Regions from separate parts of the Bradyrhizobium sp. CW1 genome, predicted to be linked through region 4. Evidence: riboswitches for the same ligand, from Rfam matches in the RefSeq annotation. Region 4 holds a riboswitch; each other region holds the start of a gene.
What was found. Region 4 has a riboswitch for cobalamin ahead of metE (5-methyltetrahydropteroyltriglutamate--homocysteine S-methyltransferase). Riboswitches for the same ligand answer to the same signal wherever they lie in the genome.
Positions count from the first base shown of each region.

Region 1 (5,150 bases), 2.0 Mb from region 4:
CTCGATCAAGGTCTGACCGGCAAGGGCGATCCGATCCCGCCGATAGAGATTGCCGTTGAAGGCAAACCATTCGATCTCACGGGCCGACGGCGATACAGGCTGCCGATCGAACGATGGAGCCGTCGTCCAGTTCGGTGAGGCGTTCATCACGCGTGATTCAGCGGAGATCAATTGCCCACGCGAGAACAGCCGCCCGTGATCCATGGAGAGCCAGCCGCTGAAAATCCAGGTCAGCACGAACACCATCGCCGCGAGGCCGATGAGATGATGCAGCGCATGCCAGCCGCGACAGGGCGAGCCGATCAGACCGCTTCGAGGTTTGATCCGCGCAAGGCCGAGCACAGCGCCCAGCAAGGCCGCGATCAGGGCCAGCAGCGACAAGGTCCAGACCACGCGATCCCACAGCGACCAATTGCTTCGCAGGATCGTTGGATAGATCCAGTGCAGCACGCTGCCGACGAGATTCCAGGTCCGCTCGCTGCGCGTCGTATCCAGGACGATCTCGCCGGTGAGCGAGGAGACATAGACCTCCGTTCCAGCGGCGTCGCCCAGGGCAACCCGAAACAAGGGCCGGTGGCGGTCAAAGCCGTTCGGCACGCTCCATTGGTCATAGTCCGCGCGCGCAAGGATTGCGGCCCGCGCGGCATCCAGCCCGCGGCTGCGCGCGTGGTCTCGCGCGATGGCCAGCGCGACGTCGGAAGATGCGACCGAGGCGCCGGCTCCGTCGGAGGCACGCACTGCGCCCGCGCGCGACGGCCCCGAGACGACATAGACCGGTCCGTCACTGCGCTGGATCAGGCGAACGCGAGTCGCATCAGCAATGCCGCTCGCGGCCACGGCATCGGCGACCGCAAGCTGCCTCGTCTCGGCGCCATCCAGCGGCCCAAGCCCGGCGAAGCGTTCCGCTTCCGTCAGAGACGGAAACGGAACGAAGTGCATCACGATTCCCGTCGCGAACCACATCGCGAACAGCAGGCAGAACGCGATCCCGAGCCATCGATGCAGCAGGACGATCGCGCGCATCATCGATCAGCATCCTACCATTTGAATGCGGCCGAGAGTTCATAGGTGCGCGGTGCACCCAAGAGGATCTGGTCGGGATAGAACGGATCGCCCCAGATCGCATAGCGCTTGTCGGCGATGTTGCGCACCCGGAAAGTCAGGCGAGCCTGGTCGACCGCGTTGAACACCGTCTTCGGGATGTCGACGAAGGCATAGACGTCCGCGACAGTGTAGGCCTTCATCGTCACGACATTCGCATCGGTGTTGTAGCGGTCGCCGACGTGACGGCCGGTGACGCCGACTTCCACGGGCCACGGCGTGAAGAACCGATACGACGCTCCGGCATTCGCCACGACGCGCGGCACGTTCGGCGGCGTGTTGCCGGAGAACGAGCCGCCGACAAAATTAAAGTCGGCGTAGCGCGCATCGACATAGGCGATGTTGCCCCAGAGACGCAGGGGACCGATCGGACGCACGGACGCGGCAAGCTCGACGCCCTTCGATTCCTGCCGTCCGGCAAGGTTGAGCTGCATGCCGCCGGCCGCGGCATAGACGTTCTTGCGCAGGATGTCGTAGGCCGAGAACGACCACTCCGCCCGGTTGTCCCAGAACAGGTGCTTGACGCCGGTCTCGTAGGTGCGCGCGGTGGTCAGGTTCAGCGGATCGGTCGGATTGAGCAGGAAGATGTTGTTGGCCGAGATGTCTGCGCCGGTGGCGTATTGGCTGAAAAAGGTCAGGCCCGGTACGGCTTCCCAGGTGTAGCCGATACGGCCCGTGGTCGGGACCCAGGATTGCGAGAACGGGAAGTTCGCCTTCTCCAGACCGAACTTGTCGGTCGAATTGCGGTCGAGCCCGATATGCTCGACGCGCAGGCCGCCGACCAGCGCAAAGGTCCGTGTCAACTTCAACCGGTCCTCGAACGACAGCGCCTCATTGTCGATGCGCGCGGTCTGCTGCTGAATGGTGAGCAGGCCGTAATAGCCGCGAGGCGGATCGACCAGCGGAACGGAATCGCCGGGGAAATTTGCGGCGCCCGGCCTCACGAAATCAAGGTAGCTTGAGGAAAGCGTCGTGACCAAACGGTTGTCAAAGCCGGCGATATTCGCATCCCAGATCAAATCGGTGACGTTGCCGACCAAGCGTTGGCTGTGCGCGACATAGAAGCGCTCACGATCGACCATGTTGGTCCCGGAATTGAACGCCTCTATCTCATTGTTGAACCATGTGCGCTCAGCTCCGTAAGCATAGGCTTGACTTTTCAGCGTCAGGTCGGGCGCCAGATTCAGCTCGAAACCGCCGCGCAGCCACACCTCCTTCGCTACGTTCCTGTTGTCGAGGACGTTGTAGTTAGTATTGAAGGTGCGGTCGTCGATCGTGACGGCACCGAGATCGGTTTTGTTGTAGTTCGAGACGTAATTGCCGGAAACGATCCCCGTCGTCGCATGCGAGCCGCTGAAGGCAATCGGCACCAGCGGCGCACCCCAATAGGCTTTCGAGCGATCTTCCCGATACTCGATCGCGCCCCAGACCTTGAGGCTGTCGGAGATGCGGTAGTTGAGCTGGCCGGAGACATTGAGCGTCTTGGTGTTGGTGTCGTCGGCAAAGCCGTTGAGCGAGGAACGGCTGACGTCGAAGCGGTAGTCCAGCCCCTGCACATTGGTGCTGCCGCCCGAGCCGTAATGCGCCCGGAACGAGTTCAGCGAGTCCCAGGAGAAATCCGCCTCGTTCCGGATCGGACCGGTGTGCGGCTGCTTGGTGACGAAGTTGATCGCGCCGCCGGCGGCGCCCTCGCCTGACATCAGTGATGCCGGACCCTTCAGGAATTCGACAGCCTCCAGATTGGCCGTGTCCATGATCCGCGAGGTCATGTTCTGCGGACCGATCTTGATGCCGTTGTAGAGCGTGTTGATCTGGCTGTTGGTGAAGCCGCGCATGGAGAAAGCCGAAGGCTCGGCCGGATTGTCGCCGGCTGTGACGCCCACCGCTCCGTGCGCGACGTCGGAGACTGTGCGGTAGCCCTGCTCGCGCATGGTTGCGGCCGAGATCACCTCCACGGTCGCGGGTGTTTCTCGCACGGTCAGGCCGAGGCGCGAAGCGCTTTCGGCGACGGCATTGGTGTTGAGCGGCGTCTGTGCCGCCGTGGTCGGCACGACGGGCTTGGGCACTGCGGATGCAGTCCCCGGCCGGCGCGCTGCTGCGCGGCGTGAGCTCTGCGCGTCCCGTCCGGCCGGGCTGGACTGCCTGCGGGATTGTGGCGCCGACACCTCGACGGGCGGCAGTGGCTCGCGGGCCTGCTGCGCCAAGGCCGCTGGCATGTCGATGGCGACGAAAGATGTGAGAGCGGCGGATGCCAGTAGGAAACGGCGTGGTCGTACGATACGAAGGGAATACACGGTCTTGGACCTCGGAGTGACGTCAGTGGCACGTCACCGCGAACCAGGGTCCCATCGTCCGGCTTGCAGCCTTCCGATGAAGCCGAATGTCTGTACTCCCCGACCGACATCTTCGCGTGTGACCACGGCTGACGGCAGGTCTCCTGGCTCGCGGGTCAGTACCTTGCATCGCCTTCCCGGGACCGAGATACCCAGTGGCTCGTGACGCAAGATTCGCCGCTTACAGTTGCGGGGGCAGCCACGGCATTGGGGACAAACTCCCCGCACCGCATTCCCTTTTCATCCCCTCTCGGGGAAACCGTCGCGAGCATCTAGGATTACGATCCAGACAGAGTCAATGTGCCAGTTGCGGCGTTATTGCCACAACGACCAGTTTCCTTGGAGATAAGCATGGGAGGCGAGACCTTCCTCTGGCTGATACGGCACGCGCCCGTCGATGGCGTCGCGGGGACGATCCATGCGGCCGACGCACCGGCCGATCTCGGCGCTCGGGCGCAGCTGGAGGCACTGCGGCAGCGCCTGCCACGGGACGCCGCGAGCTATGCGAGCCCGTCGCGGCGCACCGTCGAAACGGCCCGCGCGCTGGGGCTCGAGCCGCTGCAGCTGGACGAATTCAGCGAGCAAGACTTTGGCGACTGGACCGGCCGTCGGCATGACGAACTCGCCGCGACCGGTGGCGAGGCCTATGCACGGTTCTGGAGCGATCCGGCGCGCGGACGGCCGTCCGGCGGCGAAAGCTTTGAGGAACAGGTCGCGCGGGTCCGCCTGGGTTTGTCGAAGATCGGCACCGGGGCCGCAACGCTCGTCGTGCATTCCGGCACGATCCGGGCGGCGCTGTGCATCGCGCTCGACCTGACGCCACAAGCGGCCCTGCGCTTCGTGATCGATCCGCTGTCGCTGACCAGGATTGACCGGCTCGCGACCGGCTGGCGCGTCGTCTCCGTCAATCAGCGGACGATTTGATCAGGCCGGACGATCAGGCACATTGGCCTGCGCAAAGGTCGCCATGCCGTTGTGGAGCGCGCAGGCCGACCGCACAAGCGGCAGCGCGATGGCCGCGCCCGATCCTTCGCCGAGCCTGAGATCCAGGCTGATCAGCGGCTGCACGTTCAGCGCGCGGAGCACCAGCCGATGCCCCTGCTCCGCCGACTGGTGCGAGGCCAGCAGGAACAGCTGGCACGAAGGGTTGAGCCGCACCGCCGCCAGCGCCGCGACCGACACGATGAAGCCGTCGATCAACACGGGGATGCGGTGCTGTGCAGCCGCGATAACGGCACCGCAGATGGCGGCGATCTCGAGACCGCCGACGGCGCACAGGATCTTTTCGGGCGCAGCGCCCGCAATGTCATGGCGTGCGATTGCAGCGTCGATCACCCGCGCCTTGTGCGCACGGCCGGCCGCGTCGATGCCGGTACCGCTGCCCGCGATCTCCGCGGCGCTCACGCCGAGCAAGCCGGCCGCGATCGCCGCCGATGTCGTGGTGTTGCCGATGCCCATCTCGCCGAAGATCAGAAGATCGGGCTGCCCGGCCTGTGCGCGCGTCACCGCACGTCGGCCGGCTTCGAACGCAAATGCCAGCTCCGTGGGGGTGAGCGCAGCTTCGACGCTGAAATCGCGCGTACCGCTGCGCGGCTTGTCGGTCACGATTCCAGCCATCTCCTCCTGCGCCAGCGTGCCGGCGTCGACGACCTCCAGGCTGGAGCCCAGCTCACGCGCCAGCACCGAGATTGCGGCACCGCCGGAGGCGAAGTTCGC
Region 1 is NZ_CP064684.1:5,160,795-5,165,944, forward strand. Features, by position in the region: gene IVB54_RS25345 (PepSY domain-containing protein) at 1-1,026, opposite strand, end outside; gene IVB54_RS25350 (TonB-dependent receptor) at 1,038-3,395, opposite strand; cobalamin riboswitch at 3,511-3,713, opposite strand; gene IVB54_RS25355 (histidine phosphatase family protein) at 3,786-4,358, shown strand; gene cobT (nicotinate-nucleotide--dimethylbenzimidazole phosphoribosyltransferase) at 4,359-5,150, opposite strand, start outside.
Region 1: another riboswitch for cobalamin. It lies ahead of IVB54_RS25350 (TonB-dependent receptor); the one in region 4 lies ahead of metE (5-methyltetrahydropteroyltriglutamate--homocysteine S-methyltransferase).

Region 2 (5,150 bases), 2.0 Mb from region 4:
CCAGCAGCGCTTCGGCGGTCGCGCGGAGGACTGGATCGATCTGTCGACCGGTATCAACCGCCTGCCTTATCCCGTGGGCGAGGTGAGTTCGCGCGCGTGGAGCGCGTTGCCGTCGCGCGCCGAGATCGAGGCGCTGCATCAGGCGGCGCGGCACGCTTACCGCACGAGCGCGGCGGTTGTCGCGCTTGGCGGCGCACAGGCGGCGATTCAACTGCTGCCGCAACTTGCGCCGCCCGGCCGCGCGCGCATCCTCGCGCCGACCTACAACGAATATGCGGGTGTGCTCTCGGCCGCGGGCTGGGAGGTGGAAGAGGTCAGCGCGCTCGACGCGCTCGCGGGCGCCGACCTCGCCATTGTCGTCAATCCCAACAATCCCGACGGCCGATGTCATACGCCAAAGGATTTGCTGGCGCTGCTGCCGCGCGTCGGCCGTCTCGTCGTCGACGAGAGTTTTGCCGATGTGGCCCCGCAGCTATCGCTTGCATCCGAGGATCGGCCGGGGCTGCTGATCCTGCGCTCCTTCGGAAAGTTTTACGGCCTTGCCGGCCTGCGGCTCGGTTTCGCGCTCGGCAATTCGTCCGATATCGCTAGGCTTGCGGCGATGTCGGGACCTTGGCCCGTCTCGGGAGCGGCAATCGCGATCGGTTGCCGCGCTTTGGGTGACGATGCCTGGGCCGAGGCCACCTCCGCGCGGCTCGCGCGAGACTGCGGTCGCCTCGATCGCATTGTTCAGTCGCAAGGCTGGACGCTCGTTGGCGGGACGCAGCTGTTTCGTCTCTACGAGACGCCCGACGCCCTTGCCGCGCAGGAGAAGCTGGCGCGTCGCCATATCTGGTCGCGCGTATTCGCGCGGGAGCCGACATGGCTGCGCCTCGGGCTTCCGGGCGGCGAACCCGAATGGTCGCGCCTGGCCGAGGCTCTAGCGCGCTAGCGCGAGCAGGCCGCCGACGTCGAGATGTCGCTCGATGTGATCGGCGAGCGCGTCGAGCGCACTCTCGACCCTGGCGTGATAGGGCTCGTCGCCGGCGGGAATGTCGAGCTTCGCCAAAAAGGCCTTGCGGAAATCATCCGACGTGAACAGGCCGTGCAGATAGCTGCCCTGCACGCGTCCGTCGCGCGAGATCGCGCCTTCCGGTTCGCCATTCAGCCTTGCGAATGGCCGCGCGCGATCCGGCCCATCAGTGCGGCCGATGTGGATTTCATAAGCCTCGATCGGCTGATTGGTGGCGGCATGCAGCGCCGCGACGCGTGTCAACGTCTTCTCCGAGCTCATCACCGTTTCCACATCCAGAAGTCCGAGACCCGGTGTGTCGCCGGCGGGGCCCTCGATCCCCTCGGGATCAGCGACGCTGCGTCCGAGCATCTGATAGCCGCCGCAGAGGCCGAGCACATGGCCGCCTCTGCGGTAATGCGCCAGGAGATCGATGTCCCAGCCCTGCGCGCGCAGAAAGGCGAGGTCGCCGCGGGTGGATTTCGAGCCGGGAATGATGACGAGGCGCACGTCGCCGGGAATGGCCTCGCCCGGCCGCACCATCACGAGATCGACGCCAGGCTCGAGCTTGAGCGGATCGAGATCGTCGAAATTGGCGATTCGCGACAGCGCGAGACAGGCGATCTTGCATTGGCCCGGTTTGCGCGCATCGCTCAGGCCCAGCGCATCCTCGGCCGGCAGCTCGCCGGCGCGCGCGAACCAGGGCAGCACGCCGAGGCCGCGCCAGGCGGTCTTTTCTTCGATCAGTCTGTAGCCGTCGTCGAACAATGTGGGATCGCCGCGGAACTTGTTGATGACAAATCCCTGGATCATCGCGGCATCGTCCGGGTCGATCACCGTCTTGATGCCGACGAGTTGCGCGATGACCCCGCCGCGGTCGATGTCGCCAACCAGCACGACCGGCACATCGGCCTTGCGCGCAAAACCCATATTGGCGATGTCGGCCTTGCGCAGGTTCACTTCGGCCGGACTGCCGGCACCCTCCACCAGAACGAGATCGGCGCGCGCCTTCAGCCGCTCGAAGCTCTCCAGCACGGCGCCCATCAATGACGGTTTCATCGCCGCATATTCACGCGCGCGCGCGGTCGCGATGCGTTTTCCTTGCACGATCACCTGCGCGCCGACATCGGTCTCGGGCTTGAGCAGCACCGGGTTCATGTCGGTGTGCGGCTCGACGCCGGCGGCGAGCGCCTGGAGTGCCTGGGCGCGGCCGATCTCGCCGCCGTCAACGGTGACGGCTGCATTGTTCGACATGTTCTGCGGCTTGAACGGGACCACGCGCAGGCCGCGTCGCACAAAGGCGCGTGCGAGGCCGGCAACGATGAGCGACTTGCCCACGTCCGAGCCGGCTCCCTGGATCATCAATGCGCGCGCCATCGCGAGTTTCTTAGAACTCGACGCCGGCTTGCGCCTTGATGCCCGAGCGGAAGGGATGCTTGACCAGCGTCATCTCGGTGACGAGATCGGCGATCTCGATCAGCTCGTCCTTGGCGTTGCGGCCGGTGAGCACGACATGCGTCATCGGCGGCTTCTGCGTCGTGAGGAATTCGACGACCTCCGCGATGTCAAGATAGTCGTAGCGCAGCGCGATGTTGATCTCGTCGAGCACGACCATGCGGAGATTCTGGTCGAGGATCAGCTCCTTGGCCTTCTCCCAGCCGGCGCGCGCGGCGGCGATGTCGCGGGCGCGGTCCTGCGTCTCCCAGGTAAAACCCTCGCCCATGGCGTGGAATTGGCAGAGGTCGCCGAAATGGCCGGTCAGCATGCGGCGCTCGCCGGTGTCCCAGGCGCCCTTGATGAACTGCACGACCGCGCAGGGGAAGCCATGGGCGACGCAGCGGACGATCATGCCGAAGGCCGAAGAGGACTTGCCCTTGCCGGCCCCGGTGTGGATGATGATCAGGCCCTTTTCGCCGCTCTTGGTCGCCATGATCTTGTCGCGGGCGACCTTCTTCTTCGCCATTTTTGAGGCGTGGCGGGCGTCGGTTTCGTCGGCCGTCTGGGTATCCGGTTCTGACGTCATCGGACGGGGTCCTTCGGCTTGACAAGAGGCGGTCGGGGGCAAATGGTGGCCCGGCGTTGGTTCCTGTCCTACGACAGGCGAAGAGGGAATGCGATAGGGTCCGAATCGGCAAGATTTGGTTCCAAAATGCAGCCGCCCCCGCGACCGTGACCGGAGAGATGCCCGAAGCCACTGATCCCCTGGGGATCGGGAAGGCGGGGATCGAAGGGGAAACCCTGCTCCGCAAGCCGGGAGACCTGCCAACGCGGACGATTTTGGACCGGCGGACGGGGTGTTCCGCGACGGGGAAACGGGCCTTCGCAAGAACGGTTCGTGGGCCTCATCGCTTCCCGCTGTTTATTCTGGAAGAAGCGATGACCGTCACACTTCATGTCTGCATTACCTGCCGCGCCGGCGAGACACTTGGCGAAGGCGAGACGACGCCCGGCAAGCGCCTGCATGGCGCGATCCTCGAGGCCGGCGTGCCCGACGGCGTCAGCGTGGTTCCCGTCGAATGCCTGTCTGCATGCAACCAGGGTTGCTCCGTCGCGCTCAGCGCGCCCGGCCGCTGGTCCTATGTCTATGGCCGTCTGTCGGATGCGAATGCGAGCGATGTGGTCGCGGGCGCCGCGGCCTATGCGGCCGCGCCCGACGGCCTCGTGCCCTGGCGCAGCCGCCCGGAGATATTCCGCAAGCAATCGCTTGCCCGCATTCCCCCCATTTCCCCCTTGGCCGTCGTGCCGGAGGCCGCCGAATGAATTCGCTCGCAAAAGTCCCGGTCACGGTCGTCACGGGCTTTCTCGGCTCCGGCAAGACCACGCTGATCCAGCATCTGCTTGCCAATGCCAATGGCAAGAAGCTCGCGGTGCTCGTCAACGAGTTCGGCAGCGAGGGCGTCGATGGCGAGATTCTGAAATCCTGCGCCGATGCGAATTGCCCGGAAGAGAACATCATCGAGCTCGCCAATGGCTGCATCTGCTGCACCGTCGCCGACGATTTTATTCCGACCATGGAGAAGCTGCTGTCGCGGGCCGTCAAGCCCGATCACATCCTGATCGAGACCTCGGGCCTGGCGCTGCCCAAGCCGTTGCTCAAGGCGTTCGATTGGCCGGAGATCCGTTCGCGCATCACGGTCGACGGCGTGATCGCGCTGGCCGACGCCGAAGCTGTCGCCGCCGGCCGTTTTGCGCCCGACCCTGACGCCGTCGAAGCGCAGCGCGCGGCGGACGGCAATCTCGACCATGAGACGCCGCTGTCCGAAGTGTTCGAAGACCAGATCGCCTGCGCCGACATCGTGCTGCTGACCAAGGCCGATCTTGCGGGCGCGGCAGGCCTCGAAGCAGCCAAGGCGGCGATCACCGCCGAGATGTCGCGCCGCGTGCCGATGCTGGCGATCACCGACGGCGCGATCGACGCGCGCCTCATCCTCGGCCTCGGTGCTGCCGCCGAGAACGATCTCGCCGCGCGTCCCTCGCATCACGACGGCGAAGAGGATCACGAGCACGACGATTTTGCGTCCGTCGTGATCGATCTTCCTGAGGTCACCGATATCGAAGCGCTGGTTGCATCCGTTCAGCGTCTGGCGCGCGAGCAGAATGTGCTGCGCGTCAAGGGTTACATCGCGGTGCAAGGCAAGCCGATGCGCCTCTTGCTGCAAGCGGTGGGCGAGCGCGTGCGCCACCAGTTCGACAAGCCCTGGGGCGCGGGCGCGAGGCAGTCAAAGCTGGTCGTGATCGGCGAGCACGGCGATATCGACGAGGCCGCGATCAAGGCGGGACTCGGTCTTTCAGGATCCGGTATCTGATGCACGTCGTCTTCCGCGAGAGCCGCGGTCTCGAGGAGACCGCGATACCAAGGGACATTGGCCAGGACCCGGCCGATCTCGTGGTGCTCTCGTATTCGGATTCCGATCTTGCCGCGTTCGCGGCCGGCTGGCGCCGTGGCCGCGACAGCCTGCCGTCGCTGCGGCTCGTCAATCTCGCAGAACTTCGTCATCCGCTCTCGGTCGACACCTATGTCGAACGCACGCTTGCGCACGCGCGCGGCATTCTCGTGCGTTTGATCGGCGGGGAATCCTATTGGCCGTATGGGCTCGCGGCCCTGCAGCAGCTGGCGAAGGAGCGCGGCATCGTGCTGGCCGTGCTGCCGGCCGACGGC
Region 2 is NZ_CP064684.1:5,179,229-5,184,378, reverse strand. Features, by position in the region: gene cobD (threonine-phosphate decarboxylase CobD) at 1-931, shown strand, start outside; gene IVB54_RS25445 (cobyric acid synthase) at 920-2,368, opposite strand; gene cobO (cob(I)yrinic acid a,c-diamide adenosyltransferase) at 2,379-3,014, opposite strand; cobalamin riboswitch at 3,055-3,273, shown strand; gene IVB54_RS25435 (DUF1636 domain-containing protein) at 3,368-3,751, shown strand; gene cobW (cobalamin biosynthesis protein CobW) at 3,748-4,797, shown strand; gene cobN (cobaltochelatase subunit CobN) at 4,797-5,150, shown strand, end outside.
Region 2: another riboswitch for cobalamin. It lies ahead of IVB54_RS25435 (DUF1636 domain-containing protein); the one in region 4 lies ahead of metE (5-methyltetrahydropteroyltriglutamate--homocysteine S-methyltransferase).

Region 3 (5,150 bases), 2.0 Mb from region 4:
GCGCCACCGCCGCCCCGCGATGGACTGCGGAGATATCGGGGCATTGTTGGGTGACCCATTCGGGGAGCATGCTGCCTCGCTTGCCTCACAGCCTGCGCTTGAGGATGTAACTGTCCATGATCCAGCCGTGCCGTTCGCGCGCCTCTTGCCGCACGGCGACGATGCGCGGGCCGATCTCGGCCAGCGCGCCGGACATCACGATCTGATCGGGCATGCCGAGATAGGCCCCCCACCAGATGTGCAGGCCCGCCGGATCAAGCGACTGGAACGCCGTGCCGCCGTCGAGCATCACCACCACGGTATCGACACCTGCCGGCCAACCGCCATCGCGCAAGCGGCGTCCGGTCGAAACTAGAAAGGGCTCGCCGATGTCGTTGAGCGGCAACGCATGCGCCGCACACAGCGCCTGGATCGAGGTGATGCCGGGCACGACCTCGATCTTTGGCGAGGGATTGAGCCGCCGCGCAATGCGCAGCGAGGAATCATAAAGCGAGGGATCGCCCCAGATCAGCAGCGCGACCTTGCCCTCTCCTTCGAGATGATCCCCGATCGTCTGCGACCAGACGGCGGCCACGGCATCATGCCAATCGTCCACGCCCTTGCGATAGTCCGCTTCAGCGGCGTCCCGCACGGGCAGATCGAACTCGGCAATGCGGGTCGTGTCGCTGGTGAGCAGATCGGCGCAGATCGTCCGCCTGAGATCGGCGAGGTCGGACTTGGCCGTCCCCTTGCGGGGGATCAGGACGAGATCGGCCGCGTTGATGGCAGTAATCGCGGCACGCGTGAGCTGCTCGGGATCGCCGCAACCGATGCCTATCAGAGAGAGCGTGAGCATGGTGGCTGCGAAGGGCGGCCATCATGGCCGCCCGTTCGCTTGTCTCTAGGCCGCGCTGTGCAAACGCGGCGTGACGAGACCGGGCGCGGTGACGCCGCGCAGCGACTTTGCCAGCGCGAGCACGCCGAGATCGGCGAGCGGCTCAATCACGATGACCAGCGCATAGGACGCCGCGAAGGTCGCGATGTTGGCGAGGTTGGTCGCGCCGAAGCCGGAGCCATAAATCGCCCAGAACGCCACCCAGGCGATGACGCCCGCCTGATAGGTCGTCGAAAGCGCCAGCGCCTGGCGGTACTTCAGATCGACATAGGCCGTGTTGCTCGAAATGATCCGCGTGGCGATCGCCTGGATTCCGAACAGCGGCACCAATAGCGTGGTGACGTTCATGCCATATTGCGGCAAGTCGGGCGGCTCGAAGAAGATGCCCTGGAACAGCAGGCCAAACGCGAGGCCGAAGGCCGCAGGCGCCGCGCCAAACAGCAGGAACAAGGTCGAGCCGAGGATGAAGTGCACTTCGGAGACGCCGACCGGGAAGTGCGGCAGGATCTCGAAGAAGATAAACACAAGTCCCGTGGTGGCGAGCGTCCGCGCCGCGAACGACGTGATGCCCTGCTCGCGCACGGTCTCAACCGCGAGCTTCAAGGCAACGCCGCCGACGGCAATGCCGGTTGCATAACTCAGCACGAGCTTGGCGTCCGAGACTAGTCCGGGTTCGATATGCATGGCTCAGATCCTTCTTGCCGTCACACCCGACGGCCTTGGCCTCAAAACATGCACGGCCGGTCTCCTGGCTCGCGGTTCACTGGGAGTCTCCGGCCTTCCCGGGCCTCGCGGCCCAGTGGCTGATCGAAGTCCCTCACCGCTTACAGTCGCGGGGGCGGCTGGGGTTTTGGGCGCCGCAACTGGGTCCGCCCATCCCCATTCCCGATTATGCTCCGGCGCTTTGCGCCGCATCGAGCACCATGCGTCTCCTGTGTGCCTCTTTCGCCGGCCGGGCGTCAAGGGGCGACGGGCGGACGAGGCGGTCATGACGGATAATTCCCCGCCAGCGCGCCGAACAGGATGACGGCCGCCGTGGAGGCCGCTCCGCCCCGCGCAAGCTGCTCTGCAAGTTCCGAAATGGTGGTGCGGACCAGCCGCTCATCGGGACGGCCGAGCGATTCGGCAAACAACGCCGGCGTGGTTGGGGCGAGCCCGTGCTCGATCAATTTGACGACCAACGCCGGAAACGTCCGCCGGCCCATATAGACCACGGTCGTCGCCTCCGGATCGGCCAGCGCCGCCCAATTGAGATCTGGCGGCAGCTCGCCGGTGACGTCCGCCCCGGTCACGAACTGCACGCGGCGCGAGGTGTGACGCCGGGTCAGCGGAATGCCGGCTTGCGCGGCGGCGACACAGGCCGAGGTGACGCCGGGAATGATCTCGTAGCCGATGCCCGCTTCACGCAGCGTCTCGAGCTCCTCCTCGAGCCGGCCAAAGATGCCGGCATCGCCCGACTTCAACCGGACCACGCGCGCGCCTGTCACGGCATAGTCGACCAGCAGGCGGTTGACATGGTGCTGCTTGGTCGAGGCCCGCCCTGCCCGCTTTCCCACCGCGACGAGATTGGCGCCGGGCCGGGCCAGATCGAGGATCGCGCCTGAAGCAAGATCGTCATAGAGCACAACGTCGGCCTCGCGCAGCCGCGCTGCACCCTTGAGCGTGAGCAGCTCGGGATCGCCGGGCCCGGCGGAGACAAAGGAGACAAAACCGCTCACCGGTCCTCCGCGATCAGATGGAAGAACGTGCCGGTGGCTTGTCCCCGCCGCGAGCCGGTCTCGGCAATGACCGCACCTGTCGCGTCGTGCACGACCGCCAGCGCCGTGTCGGGCTGCGCGACTATGGTCGAATAGTGGAATTCATGGCCACGCAGGCGTGCACCCGCCTGATGACCCGGCATCGGCGCGGCGAGCTCGGCCAGACGATAGCCCAGATGCATGCGGCGCTTGGCAAAGCTCGTCTCCAGGCCGAGCAGGCCCGTCATCTCGTGGCTGATGCCATCGGCGTCGGTCAAAGCGGTGCCCAGCACCATATAGCCCCCGCATTCGCCGTGCACCGGGCGCGTCTCGGCGAAGGCGCGCAATCCGCTGCGGAAGCGCGCATTGGCAGCGATCCTGCCGGCCTGCAGCTCGGGATAGCCGCCAGGCAGCCAGCACACATCGGCGACCGGATCAGGGGCTTCATCGGCGAGCGGCGAGAATGTCGAGATCTCCGCACCCGCCGCGCGCCACGCTTCCAGCATGTGCGGATAGACGAAGGAGAACGCGGCATCACGGGCAAGCGCAATGCGCTGGCCGGGCGGCGTCACGTTGACGCCGCTTGCGGCAGGTTGCGGCGACCAGGTGGCCGCCGAACGCAGCACCGCGTCGAGATCGACATGCTCGGCAACGAAGCGCGCGGCCTCGTCGATCAGCTTGCCGATTTCCGCCTGCTCCTCGGCCTGCACCAGTCCGAGATGCCGCTTCGGCAGGCTGATCTCGGCATGGCGCGGCAGCGCGCCGAATACGGCGATGCCGGCATCCAGCAGCGCGCGCCGCACGAGGGCTTCGTGGCGCGGGCTGGCAACGCGATTGAGCACGACGCCTGCAAGGCGCACACCGGGGCGGTAGTCGCGAAGGCCCGCCGCGATCGCGGCCGCCGTTTGTGCCTGTCCTGAGGGATCGATCACCAGCAGCACCGGCCAGTCCAGCATCTCCGCGATGTCGGCGGTCGCCCCGGTGCCGCAGACGCCACGCGCGGCGACGCCGTCGAACAGACCCATCGAGCCTTCGGCCAGCACGACATCGGCGTCAATGCCGCGACTGACGAGATGCGAGATTGTCCCGCGATCCATCGCCCAACTGTCGACATTGACCGAGGCGCGTCCCGTCGCGGCGGCATGAAACGCGGGATCGATGTAATCGGGGCCGCTCTTGAAGCACTGCACCCGCAATCCGCTGTTGCGCCAGGCGCGAGCAAGCGCCAGCGTCAGTGTGGTCTTGCCGACGCCGGAGGCCGGCGCGGAGATAACGAGCCCTGCCGCCATCACGACACCTCCGGAAAGCGCGGCTCGGCGCCGACCGGCCGATAGCGGCGGTCATAGTCGGCAGCATAGAGACGGCTCTCGGAAAAATCCGCCGAGCCCAGCGTCTTGCCGACCAGGATCAACGCGGTGCGCTCCATCTCGCCCCCGACCGCAGCGTCGAGTGTTGCGAGCGTGGCGCGGATGATGCGCTGCTCGGGCCAGCTCGCACGCCAGACGATCGCGACCGGGCAATCCGCGCCATAATGCGGCGTCAGCTCAGCGACGACCTTGTCGAGCAGATGAATCGACAGATGGATCGCGAGCACCGCGCCGGTGGCGGCGAAGGCGGCAAGCTTCTCGCCTTCGGGCATCGCGCTGGCGCGGCCCGGCGTGCGCGTCAGCACCACGGTCTGGGCAAGGCCGGGCAGCGTCAGCTCGGCCTCCAGCGCAGCCGCGGCGGCCGAGAAAGAGGGAACGCCGGGCGTGACCGTGTAGGGAATGTCGAGCGTGCGCAGGCGGCGGAGCTGTTCGCCCATCGCCGACCAGATCGAGAGATCACCGGAATGCAGCCGCGCAACGTCCTTGCCATCGGCATGGGCGGCGGCGATCTCCGCGACGATCTCATCGAGCGACAGCGGCGCGGTGTTGACGATCCGCGCCCCGGGCGGGCAATGCGCCAAGACGCCCTCGGGCACAAGTGAGCCAGCATAGAGGCAGACCGGACAGGCGGCGATGAGATCGCGGCCGCGCAACGTCAGCAAGTCAGGAGCGCCTGGCCCTGCCCCGATGAAATGCACCGTCATGCGCCGTCTCCTTCCGCGATCGCCGCGGTCGCGGTGCGATCCTGCGAGACCACCCGCGTCGCAATCAATCGCGCGCGAGGTCCGGCCGCTGCGAGCGCCGCCGCCTCGGCAACCGATCCCGTCCCGAACTTTTCCACGACGAGCTTTGACTGCGTCGGCGTGTCGATGCCAACAAGCATTTCGGCGGCAACCGCCTTGATCGGCAAGCCGCATTCGCGCGCGAGCTGCTTCAACACCTCCTCGTCGGCCTTATCGCTGACCGTCGCCACTGCTGCGAGGCCTTCGGGACCACCGGCCGCCAGAAGCGCCTCACGCAGCGAGGCCAGCGTGACGTCCCGCTTGAATCCGAGCCCGGCGACCTTCATCGGACCGCGCTCCATTGCACCACGGGCCGCACGGCCTCCCAGGACCGGTAGCGGCCGAGCGAAGCGGCATGCGCAATCTCGACCCGCATCAATTCGCCGCCCTG
Region 3 is NZ_CP064684.1:5,166,136-5,171,285, forward strand. Features, by position in the region: gene cobT (nicotinate-nucleotide--dimethylbenzimidazole phosphoribosyltransferase) at 1-70, opposite strand, end outside; gene cobF (precorrin-6A synthase (deacetylating)) at 86-835, opposite strand; gene IVB54_RS25370 (energy-coupling factor ABC transporter permease) at 881-1,558, opposite strand; cobalamin riboswitch at 1,595-1,815, opposite strand; gene cobA (uroporphyrinogen-III C-methyltransferase) at 1,861-2,592, opposite strand; gene IVB54_RS25380 (cobyrinate a,c-diamide synthase) at 2,589-3,899, opposite strand; gene cobM (precorrin-4 C(11)-methyltransferase) at 3,899-4,681, opposite strand; gene IVB54_RS25390 (cobalamin biosynthesis protein) at 4,678-5,046, opposite strand; gene IVB54_RS25395 (bifunctional cobalt-precorrin-7 (C(5))-methyltransferase/cobalt-precorrin-6B (C(15))-methyltransferase) at 5,043-5,150, opposite strand, start outside.
Region 3: another riboswitch for cobalamin. It lies ahead of IVB54_RS25370 (energy-coupling factor ABC transporter permease); the one in region 4 lies ahead of metE (5-methyltetrahydropteroyltriglutamate--homocysteine S-methyltransferase).

Region 4 (5,150 bases):
CGCAAGTTCGCCCACCGGGCCTCGAGTTCGGCAAGCGCCTTCGCAAAGCGCTGTTTGGCCTCGCCCGGATCGCGGGTTTGAAGGCTTACCTTCTCCTCGCGCTTGCCGACGATCTTGCGCAAATCGTCCGGAACAGCTTTTCGGAGCTGATAGATTCCAGTTTTGGGGTGCTTCCACGGACGCGACATAGCCAACGGCATTGTACCACTCTTCTGTACCACTGAGGAGCGGGCAAGCCGTTGAATTTGCTAATTTGCTTTGGATTTCACGCTCTTAGAAGAGCGATGGTGCCCAGGAAAGGACTCTGACCTCCAAGTCATCGACCGGACACCACTCCGGTCGAATCGCGCCAGTCACGGCGGTCCGCGCCATGCCTGGCGCACCAAAAAAAGCCCGGCCTCCTCCGGAGGCCAGGCGAAAGTCACGCAGGAACGACGCTGCTTTACGCATCGCACCAGCTTTCGTCGGCAGGGAGGACTTACCGCCGATCGATCTTCGGCGAGGGCATTCGCCGTCAAACAAGGAGAAACGGATATCACTCCGCGCGAAATCTGGAGCCGTTTGCCTTCCGCTCCTGTCGGAAACTTCACGACTTTTCCACCACTCGCCCGCTGTCCGGTTGGGACGGCAGTGCCTTGACCGAGATGGGATCCTGCGCCGGTTTGGCTGCCGTGCCCTGAAACACAAGCGGCAGTTTGCCGTCGCACAGCAGCATTTGGTACGTCCCCAAAAACCAACAACGCTCGATTACCTCTCCCGAAGAGCGTGCCAGGGCCTGAATTTCGTATGACGTTCCGTAAGGACCGTAAAATAGATTGTTGTGATGAGACGCATCCACGCGATGGATAAATGAAAAAGTCGGGCTGTGCTTCGCGTCGAGCGTTAATGACGTCGCAATAGGACCTGATCGGACCTCGCCGGCATGCTGTCGGCCGTCGGGTCGAGAATCGAGCTTGTCGCCGGCTGTATGCGACCGCCTCCGCCGACGCCCGCCCGCATTCCGCGGCGCTGGGAACTTTGAAAGCTCCCAAGGACATCGTAAGCCCCCAAAGCGCGTGCATCTTGTTCACAAACGCGTTGGCGAAACGCTCCGGCCCATCATGGCTCGGCCCGCAACTCGCGTGCGGCGGCCACCATATTGACGAGCGCGGGACGCACCTCCTCCCACCTTCGCGTTTTCAGTCCGCAGTCGGGATTGATCCAGAGCTGCCGATCGGAAACTCGCTGCCGCGCCAACACAATCAGCTGCTTGATTTCCGCCGCTGCGGGAATGCGCGGTGAATGAATGTCATAGACGCCGGGCCCGATCTCATTTGGATATTTGTAGCTCTTGAAGGCCTCGAGCAGTTCCATCTTAGAACGCGACGTCTCGATTGAAATGACGTCGGCATCCATTGCTGCGATCGCATCGATGATTTCGTTGAACTCGGAATAACACATGTGAGTATGGATCTGAGTTCCGTCGGCGACCACGGAGGAGCAAAGGCGGAAGCTGTCCACCGCCCAATCTAGATAGTTCTTCCACTGCGATTTGCGTAGCGGCAATCCCTCCCGCAACGCAGCCTCGTCGATCTGGATCATGGTCGCTCCAGCCGCCTCAAGGTCGATGACCTCATCTCGGATCGCGAGAGCGATCTGTCGGCATGTCTCGCGCCGCGAGATGTCGTCACGGACAAACGACCAGTTCAGGATGGTCACCGGTCCGGTCAGCATAGCCTTGACGGGTTTTTTGGTCAGAGACTGCGCATAGCGCCACCATTCAACGGTCATGGGCTTCGGCCGGGAGACATCTCCGAACAGGATAGGCGGACGAACGTACCGCGAGCCATAAGACTGAACCCAGCCATGCTTGGTAAAAGCGAAGCCCAACAGCTGCTCGGCAAAGTATTGAACCATGTCATTGCGCTCGAACTCACCGTGTACGAGCACGTCCAGGCCGATATCTTCCTGCCACTTCACGGTACGGGCTGTCTCCGCTTTCAGAAGCTGCTCGTACTGCGTGTCATTCAACGTTCCCCGCGCATGAGCCGCGCGCGCATTCCGGACATCGGCCGTTTGCGGGAAGGATCCGATGGTTGTCGTTGGGAACATCGGCAAAGCGAACGCGACGCGCTGGACGTCGGCACGCTGGGTGAACGCACTGCGACGGCGAAGCATGCTATCGTCGATCGCGGCGATTCGTCCGGCGACATTCGCATTGTGGATCTCGGGCGATGTTTCGCGGGTGACGGCTGCCTCCTCCGAAAGCGCAAGTTCATCGGCCACCTCGGCAGCATGGCCGGCCAGCGCTTTGCCCAATATCGAAAGTTCCTTGATCTTCTGAACTGAGAACGCCAGCCATGTCTTCAGATTGGGATCGAGATCGGTCTCTAGCTCAATGTCGATCGGAACATGAAGCAGCGAGCAGGAAGGAGCAATCTGAACACGGTGCCTGCCCAATTTTTGGACCATAGGAGCAAGTTGGTCGAGCAGCGCCGGAAGATTGGAGCGCCACACGTTCCGACCATCAACGACGCCTAGTGAGACCACGAGATCTCTACGGGTTGTGGCGACAATTGCGTCCAACTGGTCAGGTGCCCGAACCAGATCCACATGAAGCCCGGCAACGGGCAAGGCCAAGGTTGTTTCAAGATTGTCGCCGATAGCCCCGAAATATGTGGCCAGCATGATTTTAAGGGCCGGCACAAGCTTTGCGAAATGAGCATAGGCCCGGCGGACAGCCGCCCGCGATGCTTCGTCGACGTCCATCACTAGGCATGGCTCGTCCAGCTGAACCCATTCAGCACCGCGCGAGGATAGTTCGCGGAGAACATCGACATAGACTGGGAGGAGCCGATCGAGCAGCGACAGCGGATTGAATGCGGGATTTGCGCTTTTGCCAAGCTTCAGGAAAGTGACTGGGCCAACTAGGACGGGGCGCGTTTGGTAGCCGAGGCTTTTTGCCTCCTCATATTCCTCGATCGGCTTTCGAGAGGAATACTTAAAGATCTGATCCCGGTGAAATTCCGGCACCATGTAGTGGTAGTTGGTATCGAACCACTTCGTCATTTCCTGTGCGGCTACGCCAGGCCCATGCTGAGCGTGACCACCGTCCTGAGCGCCACGCGCCATGGTGAAGTAGGTCTTGAGCGACACAGGACCTTCGGTCCAGCCGTAGACGTCGGGAATGGCACCGACCATTAGGCTGGTATCGAGCACATGATCGTAAAACGAGAAGTCATTCGAAGGAATGACGGTCGCACCGCGGGATTTCTGCCGTGCCCAATTAGCGGCACGAAGTCCACTCCCCGCCTCGAGGAGCTCGGCTTCGCTGGAGTTTCCCGCCCAGTACCTCTCGAGCGCGACTTTGAGTTCGCGTCGTGGGCCGATGCGTGACGTCCCCAGTGTGGCAACGGGAAGCGAAAGAAAAGACATAGCTCAGACCCCATGATTGGGGCAAAGGCCATGGCGGACGCATGCAGCGAATATCGCGTGAGCGACAGCTGCTTGGCGCACACCGGGACACCCCGCCCGTGGACGATATATTGTCGAGGCAGGTCTCCTGGCTCGCGGGTCGTCGCTGCTGTCCGGCCTTCCCGAAGCCGCATGGCTTCAGTGACTTCGTTGGACAGCGGCTCGCCGCTTACAGTTGCGGGGGCAGCGCCGGCATTGCACCGGCTTCCCTCTTAGCTCCGGATCAAACGAATCCGAAGACCACGACGACTGGCATTAGGCGCACGAGGATCGATCCGTCAACCTACTAAGTGTCGCCGCACCCTAGCTCCATGCACTAGTGCATGGGGAAGGTGGGCAAGCAGATGCCGAGCTTCTCGTACGTCTTCAGGATCTCCGGACCGATCTCGTCGCGCGTGGAGACCGTCTCTTCGGCTTCGAAGTGACGTAGCTTTAGATATCCTGCAAGCTGATCTTGGGATATTCGACGCCCGTCCACCTCGCCTCGGCTCGGCTCGTCAGCCAACGACGATAAGCCTCAACGCGACGACCTGGAGCATCGAGGCGGCCTTGTCATTATTCGAGACAAATTTGACGGTCTCCTCTGACAGAGCCCTTCGAGCGCTTCTCGGAGTCGATCAGCGCCTTAAGCTCATAACGATGTTGATTGACCTCGATGCGCCGCACGCGGACGGCGGCCTCCACAAGCTCGACATCTAGTCCTTCGTTCGCAAAATCGAGCGGTGAAGCCTTCTGGACGCGGGCTGCTTATGTTGTCTTAGACGGGACACAGGTGTCAGGCACCGGACAGACCACAGCGCATTGCGGCGTGTCGGAATGGCCCTCGCACTCCGTACACTTTTTTGCATCGATAACGTAAATGTCGCGCTTGAGGCTGATCGCCGCGTTGGGACACTCGAACTCACATGCCCCACAAACGGTGCATTGCGAAGCGACGATCTTGTAAGCCATGCCTTCCGACTCCTTAGGCGAGCGATGCCATTGGCGATCCCTTTCAAATGCCGTGCCAAGGACAGGCGCGCTCAATGATGGGCAACTTGCCCAATGGTGCTGTGCGGGGTCTGAGACCGTGTTGCATCTGCGACAGCATGGGCCGCTTCAATATCAAGCCGTGCGAGCCCTCGGGCGCCTACTCCGATAGCCGGTCGCGACTCGACTGCTGCGAGCTTCCGTCGGTTTCGCGGGGCCAAGCGACGCTCGACGATTCCCGAAACCGGCGGCGCGAGTAAAAGCCGCGAGCCGACGCACGTCTACGCCGGATGTCGGCAAACCTCCGGTCACACGCCCTGACCGGAGATTTTGTCCAAGCCGCGCTCACGCCTGCAACGTTAGCTCCGCGGATTGACTCGCTGGAGGCTTGCCAAAACGGCTTTGTGCTACAATACCCTTCGGCATCGCTTCGGAGGGAAATGAAGTTCGGCCGGGAGAAGCGATACTGGGTTTGCAACGCTTTGCCTGGCTGTGCTCAGTCACTCCTCATACAACTATTTTGGACGAAGTGGAACAGGGCTGAAAGATGACTGTGCAAATTGCTTCAGCGGCATGGCCTTTCCGAACAGATGGCCCTGCGCAAGGTCGAAGCCGAGTTCGGTCACAGCGATCAGGTCGGCGTGGCTCTCCACGCCTGCGGCGACGGTGCGCACACTGTACTCTTTGGCTAGATCGACGATATGGCGGCACACCGTTCGCTTCAGGGG
Region 4 is NZ_CP064684.1:7,133,760-7,138,909, forward strand. Features, by position in the region: gene IVB54_RS34220 (DUF6538 domain-containing protein) at 1-200, opposite strand, end outside; gene IVB54_RS41535 (hypothetical protein) at 587-715, opposite strand; gene metE (5-methyltetrahydropteroyltriglutamate--homocysteine S-methyltransferase) at 1,099-3,414, opposite strand; cobalamin riboswitch at 3,514-3,713, opposite strand; gene IVB54_RS34230 (4Fe-4S binding protein) at 4,201-4,404, opposite strand; gene IVB54_RS34235 (EAL domain-containing response regulator) at 4,938-5,150, opposite strand, start outside.